3 regions of the Duganella vulcania genome follow, and region 2 is predicted to be linked to each of the others. Evidence: predicted binding sites of a transcription regulator. Region 2 holds the regulator's gene; each other region holds the start of a gene.

Region 1 (4,970 bases), on a different contig from region 2:
GACGCGGGCCAGCGCGCGCTCAATGAATTTCTCGTAGATCGATTCCTGGATTAACACGCGCGATGGGCAGGTGCACACCTCGCCCTGGTTCAACGCGAACATCGCGAAGCCTTCCAGGCACTTGTCGAAGAATGCATCGTCCGCATCCATCACGTCTTCGAAGAAGATGTTCGGCGATTTGCCGCCCAGTTCGAGCGTGACGGGGATCAGGTTCTGCGCTGCGTACTGCATGATCAGGCGGCCGGTGCCCGTCTCGCCGGTGAAGGCGATCTTCGCGATGCGCTTGTTCGACGCCAGCGGCTTGCCCGCTTCCAGGCCGAAGCCATTGACCACATTCAGCACGCCAGGCGGCAGCAGGTCGGCGATCACTTCCAGCAGCACCATGATGGAGGCGGGGGTCTGCTCGGCGGGCTTGAGCACCACGCAGTTGCCGGCCGCCAGCGCCGGCGCCAGCTTCCACACCGCCATCAGGATAGGGAAGTTCCATGGGATGATCTGGCCGACCACGCCCAGCGGCTCATGGAAGTGATAGGCGTAGGTTTCGGAGTCGATCTGCGCGACCGAGCCTTCCTGCGCGCGGATGCAGCCGGCGAAGTAGCGGAAGTGATCGATCGCCAATGGGATATCGGCGGCCGTGGTTTCGCGGATAGGCTTGCCGTTGTCGATGGTTTCAGCGGTGGCGATCAGCGCCAGGTTGGCTTCCATGCGGTCCGCGATCTTGTTCAGGATATTGGCGCGCTCGGTCTGCGAGGTTTTGCCCCATGCGTCCTTGGCGGCGTGGGCGGCGTCCAGCGCCAGCTCGATATCCTCAGCGGTGGAGCGGGCCACCTCGCAGAAAACCTGGCCGGTGATCGGCGTGACGTTGCCGAAGTATTCGCCCTTGACCGGCGCGACGAATTTGCCGCCGATGTAGTTGTCGTAGCGTTGTTTGAATGGATTGGCAACGCCCAATTTGCTGATGTCTGCGAGATTCATGTCGTCCTCTTTCTGCTGTGGTTATGAGGCCGCGCGAGGCGGCGGTAGGTACTGCGTGCTCTCCTTTTCGCAAGCACCGTGCCAGCTTCGCTTTTCCCCGTGCCGCGCTTGAAATACAGGGGGGAGCGGCTGGGGAGTGCTGTACCGGTGCCGTGACACCTGTTCAGGTTTGGAACAGGTGTCTGCCGATGGAACAGCGTCTCAGCGGATCACCACGCCCCAAGGCAATTCGCCCACCGCGACATCCGCCCGCTTTGCCGCAGCGGCGGTATCGATCACGGATACGCTGTTGGAGCGGCCGTTGGCCACATATAGCTTGGCGCCGTCCGGCGTCAGCGCCATGTTCCAGGGTCGCTTGCCAACTGCAATGGTGGCGCTGACGGTATTGGTGGCGGTGTCGATCACCATCACGTTGGCGTCCGCGCCGTTCGATACATAGACCTGCCGGCCCCCGGGATGCACGACGATACCGTTGGCGTTCTTCCCGGCAGGGATGCGCACCGTCGTCGCCAGCGTCGCCATGTCGACCACGTACACGGCTCCCGCCAATTCGCAAGCGACATAGGCGCGGGCGCCATCGGGGCTGAAGCCCATGCCGCGCGGCCGCAGGCCCACCGCCACCGCGCCGGTCTGGCGCCGCGCGGCGACATCGATCACATCGACCTGCTCCGCCTCCTCCGCGCTGACGAGCAACCAGCGGCCGTCCGGGCTGAAGACCGCATGCTCCGGGTTCTTGCCTTTCACCGCGATATCCGCCAGCACCTGTCCGGTGCCCGCCTCGATCAGGGTGACGCTGTTGCTCTCCTCAACCGCCACCGCCACATATCGACCGTCCGCCGATGCGCTCACGCCCTCGGGCGATTTCCCCAGCGCGATGCGGCGCGCCACGGCGCCGCTGGCGGTATCGATCACCAGCAGCGCATTGCTGGCTGCATCGGTCACGTACAGGCGCGCGCCGGCTGGATCGGCCGCGATGCCGCGTGGCCGCTTGCCTGCGGCGATCTCGCGCAGCACGGAATCGGTGGCGGTATCGATCACGCTGATGCTGCCCGACTTCTCGTTCGGCACATAGGCAAAGGGGGCGGCCATCGCGGGGCCGCATAGCAAAAACGCCAGGTAAGACAAGATGCGAGAGCTGTTCATGGTGATCACCTTTCAGGAAAATGCGATGACCGTTGCAATCGGCGTGCCACCGGAAAACCGGGATGGCAGGTATATTGCTTAGTGGTCCGGCATAACACAGACCAAAACGGAGACAATATGAAGCAAGCCCTTTTCCAATTAAATTCGGTGGCCGCGCTGTTTGCCCTGAGCGGCGCCGTCATCGCAGCCGACGACGCCGCACGGCCGGCGGAGGTGGTGGTCAGCGCCACCCGCGTCGGGCACACGGTGTTCGATATGCCCGCCGCCATCGACGTCGTCGACGCTGAACGCATCCGCGACAGCCAGGCACGCGTCAACGCCAGCGAGGCGTTGGCCGCCGTCCCCGGCCTGGTGGCACAGAATCGCCAGAACTACGCGCAGGACCTGCAAATCTCCTCGCGCGGATTCGGCGCCCGCTCGGCCTTCGGCGTGCGCGGCGTGCACCTGATCGCCGACGGCATCCCGGCCAGCATGCCGGACGGCCAGGGCCAGGCCGCCACCTTCAATCTCGATATGGCCGAGCGTATCGAAGTGCTGCGCGGCCCCTTCTCCGCCATCTACGGCAACCACTCGGGTGGCGTGATCCAGATGTTCACGCGCGACGGCGAAGGTGCACCAACGGTAGAAGCAGCGCTGACCGCCGGCAGCTACGGCAGCCGCAAGGCCGATCTGAACGCACAAGGCAAGCAGGCCGGCATCGGCTACGTGCTGGATGCGTCCCGCTTCGAAACGGACGGCTATCGCGCCCACAGCGCCGCCACGCGCGACCAGGCGTTCGCCAAGTTGACATTGGCGCCGATGGCCGGCGCCAGCCTGACCATCATCGGCAACGCGCTGCGCCAGGACGACACCCAGGACGCGCTGGGCGTGACCTGGGCCACCTACCAGCGCGATCCGCGCGCCGGCGAGATCGATACCACCGATACGCAGAATCCGAAGCGCACGCTGGCCGACCGTTACAACACCCGCAAGAGCATTGACCACCAGCAGATCGGCGCCAGCTGGGAGCAGCGCTTCGGCGACGACCGCCTGCGCATGACCGCCTATGGCGGCAATCGCGGCGTTATCCAGTATCAGGCCTTCTCCAAAGCCTTCCAGGCGCCGGCCACGCATTCCGGCGGCGTGGTCGACTTCGACCGCGACTTCCACGGCACGGACCTGAACTGGCTGCACTCGGGCGAACTGGCGGGCGGCAAGCTTAGTACCACCGTCGGCCTGGAATACGGCCGCTCCAGCGACGCACGCCGGGGCTATGAGAACTTCATCGGCACTCAGTTCGGCGTGAAGGGCGCGTTGCGACGCGACGAAAACGACAAAGTCACCAGCCTCGATCCGTACGTGCAGGCCGAATGGCAGTCCGGCGCATGGATGGTGAGCGCGGGCCTGCGCCATAGCAGTGTGAAGATATCGGTGGCCGATCGCTTCCTCAGCAACGGCAATGACAGCGGCAGCCTCGAATACAGCCATACCACGCCGGTGCTTGGCCTGCTATATCGCCTCTCGCCAGCGCTGAACGTGTATGCCAGCGCCGCGCGCGGCTTCGAAACGCCAACGCTCAATGAACTGTTCTACTCCGGTACCGGCGGCGGCTTCAACTTCCGTTTGCAGGCGTCGCAGAGCACCCATCTTGAAACCGGAATCAAGGCGCGGCTGAACGAGGGAACGCGCATCAATGCGGCTGTATTCCAGGTCCGCACGCGTGACGAGCTGGTGGTCGACAGCAGCGTTGGTGGCCGCACCAGCTACCGCAATGCCGGCAGCACGCTGCGCCAAGGGATGGAGCTGTCGCTGGACACCACCTGGAACCACGGCCTGAGCGCGCACGTGGCGCTGACCAGTTTGCGCGCGGTCTACGACCACGCCTTTGGCGCGGTCGCCGAAGGCAGCCGCCTGCCCGGCATCCCGAATGCCAACGCCTACGGCGAGCTGGCTTGGAAGGACAGCGCCAACCGCTTTGGCGCCGCACTGGAAGCTGTCGCCAGCAGCAAAATCTACGCGGACGATGCCAATGCCGACAAGGCGGCCCCGGGATATGGTGTGCTCAATGCGCGCGTCAACGCCAACCAGCAGTGGCATGGCTGGCGCTTCAAACAGTTCGTACGCTTGAATAACCTGCTGGACAAGCAGTATGTCGGTTCGCTGATCGTCGGCGACACCAACAAGCGCTATTACGAGGCGGCGCCTGGACGGAACTGGTTGATCGGCGCGAGCGCCCAGTATCAGTTCTAGAAGCGGTAATGCAGACCGGCCGCCACAGAACGTGGCGCGCCGGGTGCGACGAACCGGGCTTGCTGGGCCTCGATACCCTGCTGCTGCAAGGCGCCGTTCGGGAACATGTCCGCGGCGACGGCGCCGAAGGTCTCGTAACGGCGATCGAACGCGTTGTTCACACGCAGATACCACTCCCATTTCGAATCCGGCCGATAGCTGGCGTGCAGGCCGGCCAGGACGTAACCGCGCACGCGCCAGTCGGCCGATACCGGCGCGGCCTTGCCGTCCTCGTTACCCTGCGTCGCCATATCGGACAACGCTGTCAGGTCGGCGCCGACGGACCAGTGCCGCATCGCGCTCCACTCCAGCCCGAGCTTCAGTGTATTGCGCGGCAGCCCCGCCAGGCGAGTTCCGGGCGTCACATGAACGTTGCGCGTGCCTGTGAACAGGTCACCTTCCGCGTCGTACACGGCGTCCAGATAGCTGTAGCTCAATCGCGCAGACCAATCACCGATCCGGTAGCTCGCGCTCAGATCCGCGCCCTGATGGCGTGTGCGGTCGAAGTTGGAGAAGTAGCCTTGCTGTGCGATGCCGGCACTGCGAAACAGGATGTCGTCGCGATTAACAGTGCGGTACACCGA
Region 2 (4,970 bases):
GGCAATACGCGCGTCAAGCTCAGTGGTAATGTGGACGTGGTGCGCCCGGCCACGCCGAAGGCGCAGGCGCTGCGCATGACGACCTCGACCTTGACCGTGTACCCGGACGAGGAACGGATGGAAACCACCGCGCCGGTGGCGCTGGAGATCGGCAACGCCACCGCCAACGGCGTCGGCATGAAGGCCAACAACGCCACGCGCGAAGTGCAGCTGGGCGGACGCGGGCAGCTGGTGCTGCCGCCGCGCCCCGGCCATTGAAGAACCAACGATGAAGAATGGAATGACGATGAAAAAATTGATATTGTCGGCCGCCGTGCTGCTGATGGCGGCCTGCGCCGCCCACGCGGAAAAGGCCGACTCCACCAAGCCGACCACGATCCAGTATGATGATCTGCAGATCGACGACGTCAAGCAGGTCAAGACGCTGATCGGCAACGTGATCCTGACGCGCGGCACCTTGCTGCTGAAGTCGCCCAAGGCGGTGATGACCACCGACCCGGAAGGCTACGACTTCGTCGTGCTGACCAGCACGCCGGGCACGCCGGCCACCTTCCGCCAGAAGCGCGACGGCGCCGGCGACCAGTGGGTCGAAGGCGAAGCCGAGCGCATCGAGTACAGCAACAAGACCGACCTGGTCAAGCTGTTCTCCAAGGCCAAGGTGCGCCGCCTCGAAGGCGGCCGCCTCAGCGACGAGGTCAACGGCGAGTTCATTTCCTACGACAGCCGCAAGGAACAGTTCGCCGTGAAGAACACCGTCACCGGCGAGAGCAAGCCGGGCGCCGGCCGCGGCACCATGGTGATCCAGCCAACCATCCGCCCGGCCGCGCCGGCCGCCACGCCAGCCGCGTCGACGCCGCCGGCCACGGAGAAGTGAGCATGGAACCATCCTGCGGTAGCACCCTGATCGTACGCGGCCTGCAAAAGACCTACGGCAAGCGCCAGGTCGTGCATGACGTGTCCCTGCAAGTGGAATGCGGCGAAGTGGTGGGCCTGCTCGGCCCCAACGGCGCCGGCAAGACCACCTCGTTCTACATGATCGTCGGCCTGGTGCCGTCGGACGCCGGCAGCATCGACATCAGCGGCACCGACATCTCCTCGCTGCCGATCCACCGCCGCGCCTCGCTCGGCTTGTCCTACCTGCCGCAGGAAGCGTCGGTGTTCCGCAAGCTGACGGTGGAAGAAAATATCCGCGCCGTCCTCGAAATCCAGAAAGTGGACGGCAAGCCTTTATCCAAGGCTGCCATTGATGAACGGCTCAATACCCTGCTGGCCGATTTGCAGATCGAAAAGCTGCGCGAGAACCAGGCGCTGTCGCTTTCGGGCGGCGAGCGCCGCCGCGTGGAGATCGCGCGCGCACTGGCCACCAACCCGCGCTTCGTGCTGCTCGACGAACCATTCGCCGGGGTCGACCCGATCGCCGTCATTGAGATCCAGCGCATCGTGCGCTTCCTCAAGGAACGCGGCATCGGCGTCCTCATTACCGATCACAATGTGCGCGAGACGCTGGGCATCTGCGACCGCGCATATATCATCAACCAGGGCACGGTATTGGCTTCAGGCCGGCCAGACGACATCATCGCCAACGAATCGGTGCGTCGCGTGTATCTGGGTGAACACTTCCGTATGTGACCCATGAAACAGTCTTTGCAACTGCGCACGTCGCAGCACCTCGCGCTGACGCCCCAGTTGCAGCAGTCGATCCGGCTGCTGCAACTGTCGACGCTGGAGCTGCATCAGGAACTGGAACAGCTGCTGACCGATAATCCGCTGCTGGAGCGCCTCGACGACCCGCTGGACCGCTCGCTGCGGCTGCTGTCGGACGGCGCCATCAGCCAGCAAGCCCCGGTCGGCGACGCGCCGCCGGAAGGCCCGCCCAACGCCCAGGAGGCGCCGGCCGCCGACGCCGACAACTACGACGGCCCGGCCGCCGACACCGAGAGCACCAGCAGCGACGCCGACGTCGACTGGAGCGACGCCGGCCGCAGCAAGGCGCCCGACGACGAGGATGCGCGTCCGCAGCTCGAGGCCAGCCACTGCACGCTGCGCGAGCACCTGATGGAGCAGATGCGCGTGACGGTGCTGGAGATGCGCGACCGCGCGCTGGTCGAGCTGATCATCGACGCGCTGGACGAGAACGGCTACCTGGAGGAATCGCTGGAGGAAATCCACGCCCGCCTGCCGGAAGAGCTGGAGGTGGACCTCGACGAACTGCGCACCGCGCTGTCGCTGCTGCAAAGCTTCGACCCGATGGGCGTGGGCGCGCGCAACGCGTCCGAGTGTCTGGCGCTGCAGATCAAGCGCCTGCCGGGCATCCCGCTGGTCACGCGGCGCATGGCGCTGGCCATCGTGGAAAATCATTTGACCTGGTTTGCCCAGCGCGACTTCAACAAATTGAAGAAGGCGCTGCTGTGCGACGACGAGGATTTGCGCGAAGCACAAACCGTCATCCGCCAGTGCAATCCGCATCCGGGCTCGGCGTTCGCGTCGGACGTGTCGGACTACGTGGTGCCGGATGTGATCGTCAAGAAATCACGCAACGGCTGGCAAGTGAGCCTCAACAACGACGTCATGCCGCGCCTGCGCGTGAACGCCATGTACGCCAACCTGCTCAAGCAGGGAAAAGGCGAGGGCGCGATGGGCGCGCAGCTGCAGGAAGCCAAGTGGCTGATCAAGAATATGCGCCAGCGTTTCGACACGATTTTGCGCGTCGCACAAGCGATAGTAGAACGACAAAAGAACTTTTTCTCGCACGGCGCGGTCGCCATGCGCCCCCTTGTGCTTCGCGAAATTGCTGATACACTGGGTCTACACGAGAGCACTATTTCTCGTGTAACAACTCAAAAATATATGCTGACCCCGCATGGCATGTTTGAGTTGAAATATTTCTTTGGTAGCCATGTCGCCACCGAAGCGGGGGGGGAAGCAAGTTCGACGGCGATACGCGCACTCATTGTGCAATTGACAGGAGCAGAAGACCCGAAAAATCCTTTATCCGACAGTAAGATTGCGGACATGCTGGGAGAACAAGGCATGGTGATTGCGCGACGAACTGTTGCCAAATATCGCGAAGCTTTGAAAATCCCGCCAGTCAGTCTCCGCAAGTCTTTGTAGTTACTTGGTTCCTGCGCGCCCGGTAGCAATGGGCCCCGCACTAACCGTAAGAAGCGACATTATCTTTAGGAGTGTGTATGAATCTCACCATCAGTGGACATCATCTCGAAGTGACCTCGGCCATCCGTGAATACGTGCAGAGCAAGCTGGAACGCGTCACCCGCCACTTTGATCAAGTGATTGATATTGCTGTCATCCTGACCGTAGATAACCTTAAAGAGAAAGAGAAACGCCAGAAGGCTGAAATCAACCTGCGCATGTCGGGCAAGACCGTCTACGTGGAAAGCCTGTCCCAGGACCTGTACGCCGCCATCGACACCTTGGTCGACAAGCTGGATCGGCAGGTCATGAAGTACAAAGCCAAGGTCCAAGAGCACGGTCACGATGCGATCAAGCATCTCCCGGATAGCTACGAACCCGCTGCCGCCGCCCTATAACAACGGCCCCGGCACCATCAAACTAAGGGCGCACTGGCGCCCTTTTTTGCGCCCGCATAGAATAGGGTTTTCACCACTATCCTGCGCACCCCATGAGCGAATACGTCCACACCAGCGTCAGCAACGGAACCGGCTTCATCACGCTGGACCGGCCCAAGGCCTTGAACTCTTTATCGCTGGCGATGGTGCGCGACATCACGCAGGCGCTGATGGCGTGGCGCGACGACAGCGGCGTGGCCGCCGTGGTCATCCGCAGCAGCAGCGAGAAGGCCTTCTGCGCCGGCGGCGACATCCGCTTCTTCTACGACGCCGGCCGCGCCACGCCGCAGGGCGGCAGCGCGCTGGTGGAGGACTTCTTCACCGAGGAGTACGCGCTCAACCACCTGATCCATTTTTATCCCAAGCCGTACATCGCGCTGATGGATGGCGTGGTCATGGGTGGCGGCATGGGCGTGGCGCAGGGCGGCCCCGGCTGCCGCGTGCGCATCGTCACCGGGCGGACCAAAATGGCCATGCCGGAAGTGAACATCGGCCTGTTCCCGGATGTGGGCGGCAGCTACTTCCTGTCGCGCGCGCCGGGCAAGCTGGGCTGCTATCTCGGCGTGACCGGCGTGACCATTAGCGCGGCCGACGCGCTGTACGCGGGACTGGCCGACCACTACGCGCCGGCCGAAGCGATGGAGGTGCTGGAGGCCATCCTGGAATCGACCGCCGGCGCGGAACTGGCCGAGGCCATCGCCGCCTTCGCCGAGCCGTTCAAGGGCGCGGCGGGCGACAGCAAGCTGGCGGCCGAGCGCGCCGCCATCGATCGCCACTTCGGCGCCGGCTCGGTGCCGGCCATCATCGCCTCGCTGAAAACGGACGACAGCGCCTTCGCGCAAAAGACGCTGCAGGTCATGGCCACGCGCTCGCCGCTGATGATGTGCGTGACGCACGAGCTGGTCAAGCGCGGCGCCGCGCTGGACGTGGCCGGCTGCCTGCGCATGGAGCGCACGCTGGTGCGCCACAACTTCGAGGATGGCGAAGTGATCGAAGGCGTGCGCGCGCTGGTGATCGACAAGGACAACGCGCCGCAATGGAAGCCGGCCTCGCTGGACGAGGTGGACGCCGCCATGGTGCAGCGCTTCTTCCAGCCGGTGTGGCCGGACTACGCCCACCCGTTGCGTCACCTGGACTAGACACCGATGGCGGTGGAACTGGATCGGACGAGCCCGTCGTCATGGCCTGCTACGAAGTGGTCGGCGAATTCGACTGCTATTTCGGCACCATGATCAAAGACCCGGACGGCCACACCATCGAAGTGGTGCGCTGGAGCCGTTGACGCTGGCGGCGATCGTTGGAAGGGCAAGGTTGACGCGGTTTTGATCTGGCATATACTATCGACATATGCAAAGGAGCGCACTGCCATGCCTGCCCCATCGA
Region 3 (4,970 bases), on a different contig from region 2:
TTGCGGGTTTCGTCAGGAGAGGTGTAGACGGCGCGGCGGTTTTGGTCATACAGGTCATCGGGCAGCAAGCCATTGCCCACCAGGCGGCTTTGGCCGGCCAGAAGCGCGACGCTCCACTCGCTGTCGCCGGCGGCACCGGCCAGCTTGACGTAGGCATTGGCCAGCCGTCCGTCGGAATGATCGCGCCAGCCCTTGTCGTTGAAAGCCGTACCTGCGATGAAGAGATTCCAACGCTCGCCGCTGTCGTAGCCATAAGCCAGGTCGGCTCGACGCTGCCCGTTGCTGGCGCCTGAGATGCCGAGGTCCGCACCCGGGTGATTTTTCCCGGACTTGGTAGTCAACACAAGCGCGCCGCCTAGCGTATTCAGGCCGTACAGAGGATTCGATCCCGGCGCCAGCATCACATTGCCGATAGCCGCCTCGGGCAGCATGTCCCAGTTCACCACATCGCCAAACGGCTCATTCACGCGCACTCCGTCCAGGTAAACGGAAATGCCCTGCGACGCCCCCAGCACCGGCGAGGCGCGAAAGCCACGATAGGTGATATCGTTCTGGAATGGGCTCCCCGACACCTCGTTGATATTCACGCCGGTCAGATTGCGCGCCATGAACTCGCTGAGGTTTTGGCCGGCAGCGGCGCCCACCTCGGCGGCATATGCCGTCTGCACCTGATACGGCAGCTGGTTGCGGTCCACTCCCAGGCCGGGCAAGGGCGCGACGCCGACGACATCCACCGACAACATCGCGGTAGCCGGATAGACCACCATCGTGGTATCCGCCGCCGCAGCCGCCCCGCATGCCAGCAGCATGGCGCTTGCCATCGAATGGCCGCGCATCACGGCATCTGCTCGTGCACGCCGTGCCGGGCAAAGATGGCCTGCAGTTCGCCGCTGGCCTTCATGTCGTTGACGGCCGCCTGAAGCAGGCGCGCCATTTCCTGGTCGTCCTTGCGCACCGCCATACCCACCGCCCACCCCGCGCGCGGCAGGCGCTGGAACGCCACTTCGTTCAGCGGAAAAGCGGGATCGTCGCGGAATACCGAATCGATCTCCGAGCGGTTGGCCAGCACGGCGTCGAGTTGTCCGGCCTTGAGCTGCTCCAGCGCTTCGGCAGCGGTGTCGAAAATCCGCACCTTGTCGCGGAAGCGTCCATTGCCTTCGCCCAGCAGCACCATTGCCGCGATGGAGACCTTCTCGACGCCGATGGTCTTGCCGTTCAATGCGTCGATGCCGTCGAAGACCGGCATGCTGCGCGCACTGCGCACCAGCCGCACCGTCTCGACGTGATACGGCGCGAAGATGGTGACCTTGCCGTTTTCGTTCATCAGCTGAGGCTCGACTGGCACGTGCAGCATGATGTCGGCCGGCCCGTAACCCAGGTAGTGCCCCTTCCAGACCATGTTGCGCAGGTCATCGCCGAGGTTTTCGCCGGCGGGAAAAGGCAGCAGGCTCAATTTCAGGCCCAGCTTTGAGGCCAGCGCCTGTGCAACCTCCACATCGATGCCGGCGCCCCGATCCGAGAACGGCGCGAACTGTTCATACACAGCCACCTTCAGCGAACCGGATAGACGGATCTTGTCCCACTCCGCATGCGCGGGTGCGGCGGTCACCAACAGCGCCGCGACGAGAGGAAGCAACGCGCCAGCGCGCGAACGAAAATTCGACATGGTCTGCTCCTCGATCAGTTGGCGGCATCGCGGCGGGCTTCGAGGTAGGTCTTGATGGCCCACATGGCTTCCTGATTGAACACGCCCTCGAACGGCGGCATGTACACGGCGCCGTTGCGCACCTTGCCATGGCGGATCGAGGTCAGGAAGTAGTTGTCGGTCTCCTTGTAGCAGGCCTTCTTCTTGTTGTCGTTTTTGACGTCGGTACAATCGCGGTCGAGCTGGCGCAGGTCCGGCGCGATGCCACCGGTGACCGCCTCCAGTCCGTGACAGCGGGCGCAGTTCTGGTTATAGGCGGACGTCCCTATTTTTAGCGCAAGCTTGTTGCCGCGATAAGGATTCTGGTCCAGCCATTTCTCGCCGAGTGGCGTCAGGCCGGTGGTGTCCACCGCCTGCGGCACAACGTTGCCGTGGGCGGTGGCGTAGAGGGAGGTCGTGGCCGCGGCAGCGATGACGGTCACGATGGCGAAGATGCGGAATGGATGATGCATGGTTGTCTCCTGGCTGTTTTAATGAGTGATATACAGCCATTGAGCAAATGCCATGCCACGCATTTCCCTCCTTGATCCATCGCACACCTGCTCCAATCTGGAACAGCTGTCACAACCCGCTGTTCAACGCAGGCTGACGGTCTGGCGCTTCCAGGCAGGATCCTGCCAGCGATAGAACATGCTGAGAGAGGAAGGCTTGTCGGCGGTCTTCAGCGTCGCCAGCGTATTGATCTCCACCAGTTCGAAACTGCGCTTGAATTTTCCGTCGACACGGGCCTCCCGCGCCACCAGCATGTTCTGCGAGCCGGGCACCCAGCCTGCGAATTCGGCATAGCCGATATCGGGATCGGCAGCGGCAGGCGGCAGCACGTCGACCAGCCAGCCGGCGCTGGTCTGGTGGAACAGCCACATCTCGCGCCAGCCATCCATTGGTTGCACCGCCAGCGACAGCGCCGTGTTCTGTGCATTGGCCTGCGCGGACGCAGTCCATACGACCCCGTAGCTGCAACGGCGCGCCAGCGCATGCTGCTGATCGTGTTTTGCATCGAGCAGCGCGACGCAGGTTTCTCCCGGCTGACCGGCCATCGCCTGCACATGCAAGCCGCTGGCGGAAGGCGTCACAGACCCTGCGGCGGCCCAGCGCACGCTGCCCGCGCGCACGCCGGCATCGGCGAACGCGCTCGTGTCGTCCTCGGTCAATTCGGCGGGATCCACCATCCCCAGTTCATCCAGCGCGCGCTGCGCCGCCTGCGTTGCTGCCTCCCCCTTGCGCGCCCGAGCGAAAGCCACCGACGACCATACCGCCGCGCGTCGCATGTGGATGCGGTTGCGCATGTGGGGCGCAAGATCCTTCAGGTCCACGCGCTCCAGTACCTCGGCGCGCCAGTCGTCCAGCGCCACGCGCGCACCGGGGCGCAATGCCGGGTCCACGCATTCCTGGCGCGTCAAGCCGAGTATCGCGGTCGCGCGCTGCTGCGGCTCCGACAGCATCGCCAGCACGCGGCGAAAGGCTTCGCCGTCATAGCATAGTTGCATGCGTCCCTCCCGCTCAAAACTGCGGATACCGATGCCGTAGTTGGCGACCACCTCCAGGTGCGCGGCGATCGTGGCATCGCCCTGCTTGCCCTGCTTGGCGGACGCGCGCCGCGCCAGCCGTTCAGCCATCGTGCCCAGCGCATCGAAAGGTTCCGCCGTGATCGCACTGGCGGGAGCGGCCTTCAGGTAAGCCGCCGCGTAGCTGATGCCCAGCGATTCCGCGCCCGGGGTGTCGCGCAGGAAGCGCACCACCGACAGCAATTCCGGGGCATCCGCCGGCGCCAGCGAAATCCTGCGCACCTGCGAGGCGCGGATGTAGCCCGCACGCTCACGGCGATAGTCATAGACCTGCAGGAAGTCCTGCTTCTCGCCGCGGATCTCCAGACTATCGCCCTGCCACAGGACGGCCTGCTGCTGGGCCGCATCCCTGGGTGCCGCGCGCAACGCGGCCTGGTCCTGCGTAACGATCGCCAGTACGGCGGCGGCTGCAATCATCGACATGATTATTGGCCTTCCTTGACGTTGTCTGTGACTTCGCCGCCGACTGTCGCCAGGCGCGGCTGCTTGCCACGCTGGCCGCCCAGCAGCGCGGAGCCGATAAATCCCCCATCGGTCGGCGAAGGCGCGATGATGACCGAGACCTTGTCCGATAATTTGTCCGCCATCGTTTTCTGGATCAGCAGCGGGTTGCGGGTAATCAGATCACCCTCGCGCTCCATCTGCGCGGCGGCCACCTTGCCGACCAGCTCCTGGCGATAGGCCTCCGCATCCGCCAGCTTGCGACGCGAATCTGCCTCGCCGGCGGCTTCGATGACCCGCGCTTGGGCGTTGCCCTCGGAGGTTTTGATGCGGGCCATTTTCTCCGCCTCGGCCTCCAGCTTGCGCTGCTCGATCTGCTTCTCCTTGAACGGCAGCACATGCGCCATCGCCTGCTCCTGCGCCCTGGCCGCGATGATCTGCTCATTGCCCGCAGCTTCGGCGGCCTTCTCACGGCGGATCTTTTCCGCGTCCGCTTCCAGGGCGGTTTGCTTGACCTGCTTCTCCTTCAGCTCCAGCGTGTAGCGCATCTTCTCCGTTTCCAGTTCCTCGGCCAGCAGCTTCTCCATGCCAGCCTGATACTCCGCCGGCAGCGTGATCTTGCCGATGGTGATACCGCGCAGCGTGACGCCGTCCGCAGCCAGCTTGGGTTTAAGCTCCGCCTCGATCGCCTGCTGGATCTCGGCACGCTTGGTCGAGAAGATCTCACGCACCGTGTAGCGCGTGAACACCTTGTAGATCACGCCCTGCACCGCCGGCTCGACGATGGAACCGTTGATATCCGGCGGCAGCGACTGCGCCATCGCGGCGACGCGGTTCACATCCAGCGCATAGCGCACCGACATGTCCACGCCCAGAGCCAGGCCTTCAACCGACTGGAACGGCGCCTTGTCGCTGCCGCTCGGACGGTACACCTGGTCGCGCAGCGACACCTGCCGCAACACGTGCACGCCGGGCACGAGGAACACCGCACCATCGCGCACGGTGATGGCGGAGCCGGTCAACTGATTGGTGCGGATGCCCAGGCTTCCAGGCGCCAGCTTGGCGATCGGCGGATGCGTCGCCAGACCGTAGACGGCGGCGCCGGCCAGGCCCAACGCCACCACTAACGCGCCATTGCGGCGCATGCCGTTCACCGCAGCGCCGGCGCCGCCGCTCAACGCCGCGCGCACTGCCTGCACCATCCGCTTGATCCGGTCCGCCATGATATTCACCTACTCCCGGTTGATTGATTTAAGGGC

The links. Region 2 encodes sigma-54, which starts transcription at its own class of promoters, with help from an activator protein. Its sites were predicted from a motif close to TGGCANGNAANCTGCTTT; they were not measured.
Positions count from the first base shown of each region.
Region 1: the regulator sigma-54 is predicted to act here: its motif matches at 2,150-2,167, upstream of GTP90_RS29665 (beta-propeller fold lactonase family protein).
Region 3: the regulator sigma-54 is predicted to act here: its motif matches at 2,198-2,215, upstream of pedF (cytochrome c-550 PedF).

Region 1 covers NZ_WWCX01000097.1:9,572-14,541, forward strand. Annotated here, with positions in the region: gene adh (aldehyde dehydrogenase) at 1-975, opposite strand, end outside; gene GTP90_RS29665 (beta-propeller fold lactonase family protein) at 1,177-2,118, opposite strand; gene GTP90_RS29670 (TonB-dependent receptor family protein) at 2,236-4,347, shown strand; gene GTP90_RS29675 (TonB-dependent receptor) at 4,344-4,970, opposite strand, start outside.
Region 2 covers NZ_WWCX01000024.1:5,636-10,605, reverse strand. Annotated here, with positions in the region: gene lptC (LPS export ABC transporter periplasmic protein LptC) at 1-258, shown strand, start outside; gene lptA (lipopolysaccharide transport periplasmic protein LptA) at 287-874, shown strand; gene lptB (LPS export ABC transporter ATP-binding protein) at 877-1,629, shown strand; gene GTP90_RS15445 (RNA polymerase factor sigma-54) at 1,633-3,111, shown strand; gene hpf (ribosome hibernation-promoting factor, HPF/YfiA family) at 3,189-3,548, shown strand; gene GTP90_RS15435 (enoyl-CoA hydratase/isomerase family protein) at 3,641-4,726, shown strand; gene GTP90_RS15430 (antitoxin) at 4,955-4,970, shown strand, end outside.
Region 3 covers NZ_WWCX01000097.1:15,293-20,262, forward strand. Annotated here, with positions in the region: gene GTP90_RS29675 (TonB-dependent receptor) at 1-836, opposite strand, end outside; gene GTP90_RS29680 (substrate-binding periplasmic protein) at 836-1,666, opposite strand; gene pedF (cytochrome c-550 PedF) at 1,681-2,157, opposite strand; gene GTP90_RS29690 (hypothetical protein) at 2,281-3,693, opposite strand; gene GTP90_RS29695 (prohibitin family protein) at 3,696-4,934, opposite strand.